DNA from 3 places in the Butyrivibrio sp. WCD2001 genome. Region 3 is predicted to be linked to each of the others. Evidence: predicted binding sites of a transcription regulator. Region 3 holds the regulator's gene; each other region holds the start of a gene.
The links. Region 3 encodes Rex, which represses fermentation and respiration genes when NADH is low (regulators of the CRP and FNR family bind a similar motif). Its sites were predicted from a motif close to ATTGTTAANTANTTAACAAT; they were not measured.
Positions count from the first base shown of each region.

Region 1: a site for Rex is predicted at 1,723-1,742, ahead of pflB (formate C-acetyltransferase). Genes of this name have one in related genera too.
Region 2: a site for Rex is predicted at 1,339-1,358, ahead of ptb (phosphate butyryltransferase). Genes of this name have one in related genera too.

Region 1 is NZ_AUJZ01000010.1:33,896-37,111, reverse strand. It holds gene pflB (formate C-acetyltransferase) at 1-1,478, opposite strand, end outside; gene pflA (pyruvate formate-lyase-activating protein) at 1,871-2,596, opposite strand; gene hypB (hydrogenase nickel incorporation protein HypB) at 2,596-3,216, opposite strand, start outside.
Region 2 is NZ_KE384200.1:107,049-110,264, forward strand. It holds gene G630_RS0118410 (acyl-CoA thioesterase) at 18-527, shown strand; gene G630_RS22830 (HD-GYP domain-containing protein) at 599-1,258, shown strand; gene ptb (phosphate butyryltransferase) at 1,373-2,290, shown strand; gene buk (butyrate kinase) at 2,362-3,216, shown strand, end outside.
Region 3 is NZ_AUJZ01000001.1:464,997-468,212, reverse strand. It holds gene G630_RS0102055 (ABC-F family ATP-binding cassette domain-containing protein) at 1-475, shown strand, start outside; gene G630_RS0102050 (hypothetical protein) at 545-880, opposite strand; gene G630_RS0102045 (redox-sensing transcriptional repressor Rex) at 1,183-1,833, shown strand; gene G630_RS20320 (hypothetical protein) at 1,866-2,549, shown strand; gene G630_RS0102035 (bifunctional ADP-dependent NAD(P)H-hydrate dehydratase/NAD(P)H-hydrate epimerase) at 2,527-3,216, shown strand, end outside.

The DNA of each region.
Region 1 (3,216 bases), on a different contig from region 3:
TTGAGGATATTTACATAGAGGCTTGCAAGCCAATCCATCATCTTATCGTACTTCTTCATAACCTCATCATAATCAAGGTACTCAGATGTGATAGGTGCATATTCAGGACCTACCTGCATGTGGTTACCCTGCTTGTCAAGGAACTTCTCATCCTTACCGCCGTTGATAGCGTAAAGAAGACACTTAGCAAGGTTAGCTCTTGCTCCGAAGAACTGCATCTCCTTACCTGTCTGAGTAGCTGATACACAGCAGCAAATGCTGTAATCATCACCCCATACAGGACGCATAACATCATCGTTCTCGTACTGGATAGAAGATGTTGTAACTGAAATCTTAGCAGCATACTTCTTGAAGTTCTTGGGAAGTCTGCTTGAATAGAGAACTGTAAGGTTGGGCTCAGGTGAAGGTCCCATGTTCTCAAGTGTGTGAAGGAATCTGTAGTCGTTCTTTGTAACCATGTGACGACCGTCCATTCCCAGTCCGCCAACCTCAAGTGTTGCCCAAACCGGATCTCCTGAGAAGAGCTGGTTGTAGCTGGGGATACGAGCAAACTTAACCATACGGCACTTCATAACAAGATGGTCGATAAGCTCCTGAGCCTCAGACTCAGTAAGTGTACCCTCCTTAAGGTCTCTCTCAATATAAATATCAAGGAATGTAGAAACACGTCCAACTGACATTGCAGCACCGTTCTGTGTCTTGATAGCTGCAAGGTATCCGAAGTATAACCACTGAACTGCTTCTCTTGCATTGTTAGCAGGCTGTGAAATATCGAATCCGTAAACAGCTGCCATCTCCTTCATTCCGCGAAGAGCTCTCATTTGCTCTGCGATCTCTTCTCTCTGACGGATAACATCATCAGTCATAACGCCGCATCCGCAAAGTGAGAAGTCTTCCTTCTTCTGCTCGATAAGGAAGTCGATACCGTAAAGTGCCACTCTTCTGTAGTCACCGACGATACGTCCGCGGCCGTATGTATCCGGAAGTCCTGTAACGATGTGGCTGTGACGAGCTGCCATCATCTCAGGTGTATATGCATCAAAAACTGCCTGATTGTGTGTCTTGTGATACTCAGTAAAAATCTTGTGGAATTTCTCATTTACCTTGAAGCCATAGGTATCAGCAGCCTGCTCAGCCATTTTGATACCGCCGTAAGGCATGAATGCTCTCTTAAGAGGCTTGTCAGTCTGAAGACCTACAACAGTCTCAAGATCCTTCATGGACTCGTCGATATAGCCGGGGCCATATGCTGTAAGACCTGATACAACCTCTGTCTCGCACTCGAGAACTCCACCGTTAGCACGCTCCTCTTTCTGCAATTCCTGAAGTCTGCCCCAGAGCTTATCTGTAGCCTCTGTAGCGTCAGCAAGGAAGCTCTCGTCTCCCTCATACATTGTATAGTTATTCTGGATAAAGTCTCTTAAGTTAACTTCATCAGTCCACTTATTGCCTTTAAATCCTCTCCACTGTTCTCTCATAATATCTGCTCCTCTCTTTCTTGAAAACCGATACCACCCTCGAAATCTATTGCAAGTTGCAAAAGCAACATAATAGGAAAGAATTGCATGCCAAAATCAAAACCACTATATATTGTGTATTATAAACCATAAACCACAATATGTATATTTAAACTTTGACACCCGATTGGTATTTTTACACATACCGTTATATATTTCAACCTAAAACCGCGAAAAAAAGCCAAAGTTGATAACTTTTGTCAACTTTGGCAATTTTTTAACATATATTGTATTTCTATTGTGTATTTTTATCCCCTCATCCGGCGCTTCGCGCCACCTGTCTCCGCTCCGCTCCGGTCCGCGCAAAGCCGACGTCCCCCGGACGTCGTGCGCCCCCAAGGGGAAGGCGTAGATCATTCTCTTAGAATTCTAACCGCGTTCTCGACACGATCGGGGCCTGGCGCTTCCACGCCTTCAAGCTGATAAGGGATTCCCAGTTCTTCCCATTTATACTGTCCAAGAGAATGGTACGGAAGAACATCTACTCTCTTAACATTTGTAAGCGTATCAAGGAATTCTCTGGTTCTTTTCAGATATTCATCATTATCCGTGATTCCGGGAACCAGCACGTGTCTTATCCAGACAGGCTTACCTGTTTCCGAGAGATATCTTAGGCATTCAAGAATATTCTCATTTGATTTTCCCGTGAGTTTTATATGCTCTTCATTATCTATGTGCTTGATATCCACCAGGAGAAGATCGGTATACTCCAAGAGCTCCTTGAACTTCGAGAAGAATGGTTCCTCTTTGGTAAACGGCTGCGCAGCAGTATCAATGCAGGTATTTATTACTCTTGCCTTTGCCTCTTTGAAAAGCTCCAGAAGAAAATCCAGCTGTAAAAGCGGCTCACCTCCACTGACTGTGATTCCGCCCTCATCTCCCCAGTAACCTTTATAGCGCTCAGCTTTATCCAGGATTTCAGTTGCCGTCCTCAGATCATTGGATTCCGGATTCCAGGTGTCCGCATTATGGCAATACTTACATCTAAGATTACAGCCTTTTAAAAATATGATAAAACGAACCCCCGGTCCATCAACTGAACCGAAGGTTTCTATTGAATGAATTCGTCCTTGTGTCATTACTTCTTCCAGTCTTCAACCTGAGCGCTGAGCCACTCTGCAAACTTATCCACTCCCTCACCTGTCTTGGCGCAGATAGGAATAATCTCAGCCTTAGGATTTCTCATGTGAATGTATTCCTTACATTTCTCAAGATCAAAATCAAAGTAAGGAGCAACATCGATCTTGTTAATAAGAACAACGTCGCAGATGCTAAACATAAGAGGATACTTGAGGGGCTTGTCGTGACCTTCCGGAACAGAAAGGATCATCGCATTCTTTGAAGCTCCTGTATCAAACTCTGCAGGACATACAAGATTTCCTACATTCTCTAAGATAGCAAGATCAACATCTCCCTCTACAAGGGCATCAAGGCCCTGTCTTGTCATATCAGCATCAAGATGGCACATACCGCCTGTGTGGAGCTGAATTGCTTTTACTCCGGTCTCTGCAATCTTCTTGGTATCAACATCGGAATCGATATCAGCTTCCATAACACCGATTTTATACTTGTCCTTAAGTGCATTGATTGTTGCCTTGAGAGTTGTGGTCTTTCCCGATCCCGGTGAAGACATAAGGTTCAAAAGAAAAATCCCTTTATCCTTAAGCTCTTTTCTAAGGAGATCTGCTCTCTCATCGTT
Region 2 (3,216 bases), on a different contig from region 3:
ACATACGGAGGCTTGTTATGAATAATCGTGTTTTTCATGTAGATCACCAGATAGCAAGTAAAAATGTAGAGGAGTCGGTTACTGAGTGGACCAGAGTTGTTCAGTACAATGAGATCAACGGCTACGACAGACTCTTTGGCGGAGAGCTTATGAGCTGGATCGACCAGGTGGCGGGAACCGTTGCACTGCGGCACGCAGGAACACCCGTAACTACTGCTGCAATCGATAACATGCAGTTCAAACAGGAGATCAAGCTTAACGATATCGTTGTTCTTATAGGAAGAATTACTCACGTAGGCCGCACTTCTATGGAGGTTCGCGTGGATACCTATGTTGAGGACCTCAGAACCGGTATGAGACATGTGGTTAACAGAGCATATCTCACCGAGGTTTGCGTAGATGAGGACGGAAGACCGACGACAGTTCCCTACGGTCTTAATGTGCGCACCGAAACTGAGCGGGCTGAGTGGCAGGGTGCCGAGAAGAGGATTGAACTTCGTGCACAAAGAAGAAAAGAGGGCTTTTAAAATTCCCTGTGATGTATTAAAATCTAATAACTGTTTTAGATGGGAATTAGAAAATCAAGGGAAGTCATTAAATGGATAATTTTGAAATCAAATATCATCAGCAAAAGAGAATCACGGATCAGCTTATGCATGCACTTGCAAGGGTTGCTGATGAAAACGGAAGATATACAAAAGAGCATTCTGAGAGAGTTGCGCTTTACTCGATGGAGATTGCAAGACGCATGGGGAAAAGCCGCATGGAGCAGTACGAGATATATCAGATGGGACTGCTTCATGATATAGGTAAAATCGGTGTTCCCGACTCCATAACCGCTAAGCCGGAGGGGCTGCAGGAGGAAGAGTACGACCTTATGAAAAAGCATCCAATGATAGGTGCGAAGATCCTCCAGGACATCACAGAGATTCCGGGGCTTGCGGTGGGTGCAAGATGGCATCATGAGAGATTTGACGGAAGCGGATATCCGGATGGTCTCGTAGGAATGGCAATTCCTGAGGAGGCGCGAATCATAGGTGTTGCGGATGCCTATGATGCAATGAGCTCAGAGAGAAATTATTCCTGCGTTATGAAGCAGAAGAAGATAAGACAGGAAATCGAGGATGGAAAGGGAACCCAGTTTGATCCCGAAATTGCCGATGTTCTTCTTCAGATGATAGACGACGACAAAAATTATGTAATGAATTCCGAAGTACCTACATATATTATAGAAGAATACTTCTCAAGAATGGAGTAAATAAGCCAGTTAGATTGAAATGCGTGGCACATCGTGGTAAAATTTTAACGATGTGCCATTATTTTATTATATGGCAGAGAATTATTATTTTTTCAACAATCAGGAGGAACACAAATGAGTAAGAGTTTCGACGATATTCTTGCAAAGTTAAAGACAGCAAGCACTAAGAAGCTTGCGGTTGCATGCGCACAGGATGAGCCTGTTCTTGAGGCTGTTAAGCTTGCTAAGGAGCGCGGCATTGCCGATGCAATCCTTGTAGGCGATAAGGATGAGATCGAGAAGATCGCAGCAGGTATGGGAATGGATCTTTCCCAGTTCGAAATTATTGATGTGAAGGACACAGTAGAGGCAGCTACAACTGCAGTTTCACTTGTTCATGACGGTAAAGCTGATATTTACATGAAGGGTCAGCTTGATTCCAAGACCTTCCTTAAGTCAGTTCTGAATAAAGAGGTTGGACTTCGTACAGGTCGTCCTCTTTCTCATGTTTGTGTATTTGAGATTCCAGGCATTGATCGTCTTTTATTCCTTACAGACGTTGCTTTCATGCCCTATCCGACTCTTGAAGATAAAAAGGTTATTATCGAGTATACAGTTAACGTAGCACGTGCTTGCGGAGTTGATTGTCCTAAGGTTGCTCCTCTTGCAGCAGTTGAGGTTGTAAACGACAAGATGCCCGTTACAGTTGAGGCAGCTGAGCTCACACGTCTTAATGAGGCAGGCGAGATCAAGAACTGCATCGTTGACGGACCTCTTTCCATGGACCTTGCAATTGATCCTTCTGCAGCAGAGCACAAGGCAGGTGCTAAGGATCGTAAGATTGTCGGCGACGCTGATATTCTTCTTTTCCCTGACATCCATGCAGGTAACCTTACTTACAAGACAATCGTTCGTCTTGCAACAGTTAAAAACGGTAACATCTTAACAGGAACCAAGGCTCCCGTTATTCTTACATCACGTTCCGATTCAGTTGAGGTTAAGCTCAACTCTATCGCACTTGCAGCAGTAGTAGCAGAAGAGAAGAACCTCTAATTAGCCTTCCCCTTGGGGGGAGGTGTCTGCGAAGCAGACGGATGAGGGGGTATTATAAAGGAGAGAAAACCATGATTAAAAGTTTAATTATCAATCCCGGTTCCACATCAACAAAGCTCGGTATCTTCGAGGATGAGACTCTTAAGATGGATGAGACACTTCGCCATCCCACAGAAGAGATTGCAAAGTATGACCACATCACAGATCAGCTTGGCTGGAGAAAAGAACTTATTCTCAATTTCCTTAAAGAGTCAAATGTTGATGTTAAGTCTTTTAACGTAATCGTAGGCCGCGGCGGTCTTGTAAAGCCTATCCCGGGCGGTACTTATGAAGTTAACGATGCACTCCTTAAGGATCTTAAGGCAGGCGTTCAGGGTGAACACGCATCTAATCTCGGCGGACTTCTTGCAAAAGAGATCGCTGATGAGATCGGTGTTCCTTCCTATATAGTAGATCCCGTTGTTGTAGATGAGCTCTGCGATGAGGCAAGAGTTTCAGGTCTTCCTCAGCTCCCCAGAGTTTCAATTTTCCATGCTCTGAATCAGAAGGCTGTTGCCAGAAGATTTGCTAAGGAAAACGGCAAAAAGTACGAGGATATCAATCTTGTAGTAGTTCACCTCGGCGGTGGTGTTTCCGTTGGTGCTCACAAGAACGGTCAGATCATCGATGTATTCAACGCTCTTGACGGTGACGGAGCTATGTCTCCTGAGCGTGCAGGCGGTCTTCCTACAGGCGGTCTTATCAAGCTTTGCTTCTCAGGTAAATATTCTGAGGCAGAGGTTCGTAAGATGGCAGTTGGTAACGGCGGCTTCAATGCATGGCTCGGCACCAACGACATGAGAGAAGTTGTTAAGATGAGAGATGAGGGCAATGAGAAGGCAAAGCTCGTTATCGATGCATTCCTTTTCCAGCTTGCTAAGAACATC
Region 3 (3,216 bases):
AGCGACCAGAATACTTGATCTTACTCACGGATCACTGGTTAATTATATTGGTAACTACGATTACTATATGGAGCATTGTGAGGAACAGACAGCTCGTGCTATTGCTGAAAAAGGAGATAATTCCTCTTTTGGCAGAGGAATCGAGATGGATTCCGCAGATGCTGTTTCAGGTTCGGGGTTTGGCAAGCTTGCTTCAAAAGGCAGTACTTCCGATGCTGATTCCGGTTCAGGTGCAGCAGACTGGAAAGCACAAAAAGAAGAAGCAGCCAGAAAGCGTAAGCAGGAAGCTGCTCTGAAAAAATGTGAAGATGAGATAGCTAAGTTGGAAGAGAGGAATGAGAAAATAAATGAAGAACTCTCAGATCCTGATGTAGCGACCGATCTTGCTAAGGTTAGAAAGCTATCCGATGAACTTTCATCAAATGAAGAACGCCTTTCGGAACTCTATGATGAATGGGAAAACTTATCTGAGTAATCAAAAAAGAAGCTCTTTCAAGGACTAACTTGGAAGAGCTTCTTTTTTTTCTTTTCTCATTTAAAACCCTTATGCAAAAGCATCAAAGGAACTACCGGGTTGACTGTAGGAATAACCTGACATATCACGTCCGTAACCTACCGTTGTGTTACCGAATTTTGAAGCAATCTGATTATATTGCTGGCTTACTTTCAGAGCTTCATCCTTGCCATCGGTACTGGCAACTTCACCGACTTTTACTTCCTGAGCATTAGGATAAACGACAGGAGCAACAGTGGCGATATCACCAACAGCCTTATGCTTGTCATACACATCCGATACAGGAGCCTGATTGGATACTGTATAATTCATAGGCCTTGCCTGGTACATATTGTAAGCACCTAATCCATCAATTGACATTCCCATATTTTTATCTCCAACTTCTAAAAAACTACATAGGAAGATATGGTTATTATAATTTCCAATTCGAAACAATTCATAAACTGGGTATTAAAGAAAAGATAAAAATGCATATTTCTGAAAACTAATTTCATCAGATATTATCTACGTTGAAACATTTTTTCAAATTTGTATTAATGACAAATAAAATTATTGTAAAGTCAATTTATAAGATTGACGAAAATTTAACAGATAGTATAATTAAAATTAGCCGAATTTTACAGAGTAATAAATAACATAATTTTTTCGGTGTCAGTCATGGAGGATGTATGGCGAGAAAAGAAATATCTCAGGCTGTTATCAGCCGATTGCCCCGCTATTTCAGATACTTAGGTGAACTGAAAAGTCAGGGAATAGATAGAGTTTCATCTCAGGAACTCAGCGATATTATGAAGGTTACTGCTTCACAGATCAGGCAGGATTTTAATAATTTCGGAGGCTTCGGACAACAAGGCTACGGCTATAATGTTGAGTACTTATATGAGGAAATAGGTAAGATACTCGGCCTTGACAGGGAGCATACACTTATCATTATTGGGGCAGGTCATCTTGGACAGGCTCTTTCCGGTTATAACAATTTCTTCAACAGAGGATTTATATTTAAAGGAGCTTTTGATTTAAATCCTAAGCTTCATGGTAAGAAAATACGTGATATTGAGATCAGACCTGTCGAAGAGATTGAACAGTTTGTAAAAGAAAATAAGATAGAGATTGCGGTCCTTGCAATACCTAAGGATCAGGCTGTTCCTATGGCGGATAAACTTGTAAAATGCGGCATAAAGGCTATATGGAATTTCGCACATGTTGATCTTGATCTTCCTGAGAATGTTCAGGTCGAAAATGTTCATCTGTCAGATTCGCTTATGAAACTTTCATATAGCATTGATAGATATGAAAATAATCACAACTCCAGGAAATAACAAGTGATTTAAACCGCTTGGAGGATGCCAATATGGCTAATAATGACTATTCTGATGCTCTTGTCGGAAAGGATATTCCGATTCTTTCCAAGGATGAAAAATGGCAACAGCTTTTCCTTCTTAGTCCCAAAACTCCCAAGATAAAGGAGCTTGAGGCTGAGCTTAATAAGCTTGTGAACATACAGGAAAAGACAAGGGAAAAAATTAAGGACATAAAGAGGCTTAAGAAAAAGCTTCTCGGTGAGATTGTTGTCCTAAGAGATGATGCGGGAAAGAATCCAAAGAAGCGGAAGAAGATTGAGGCCGAAATTGATGATCATACACGCCTTATCAAGGAGTGCAATGATAAGATAGAGGAGTGCGAGGACGATATGCTCGGACTTCCCAGAGAGATTTATCAGATCGATTATCAGCTCATGATCGAGACGATGAATATCTTTTATAAAAGAATGCATGATAATACCCTCGAAATCGATGCTGTTGATGAGTGGATATCAAAAGTAAGGGTACAGCTGAAAAAGAATATTATCCGAATGCAGGAAAAAGAGCTCGAAAACTTTAATGTATATTCCTATATGCACAACATTTTCGGACCTGAAGTTATTGATCTCTTTGATCTAAAGTACGATCCTGAAAAACGACACCCTGTAATCAGACCCGGAATGACTGAACGCGATGGGATAATAGTAGAAGATGAAAAATTTACCGATAATTGATAAAAATTCAAATTATGTTGTAAGCGCTGCCGAGATGAAGCGATGTGATGCGGCTACAATCTCCGAGTTCGGAGTGCCGCAGGATGTTCTTATGGAAAGGGCGGCGCTTTCTATATGCAAATATGTAAAAAAAGCTCTTCCGGAGGGCGGTAAGGTTCTGATTCTTGCGGGAAGTGGGAATAACGGCGGTGATGGAATTGCAGCGGCCAGACTTCTTTTTCAGGATAAAATACCTGTCACGCTTGTTCTTGTTAATCACAGTCTAAGTGATAAGGCTTCAAATACAAAAAGGACTTCCGCATGTAGCTCACAGCTGAAAATAGCATTGTCCTATGGCCTTAATGTCGTGGATTTTGATCAGTCCAAACTTGGCTCTCAAATAAAAAAATGTGACGTAATAATTGATGCCATGCTGGGGATAGGCTGCTCAAGGGACCTTACGGGGGATTATTCAGCCGCGGTATGGGAAATCAATTATTCAAGAGAAGATTATGATGGGAAATTCCCACATGTTATAGCAGCTGACATACCAACAGGTATTAATTCGGATACGGGGCAGGTACATGGCTATGCAATAAGGGCAGATGAGACAGTGACCTTTGGCTTTTTGAAAATGGGGCTTGTTTTTTATCCTGGAGCTGCTCATGCAGGTGAGATACATATAGTG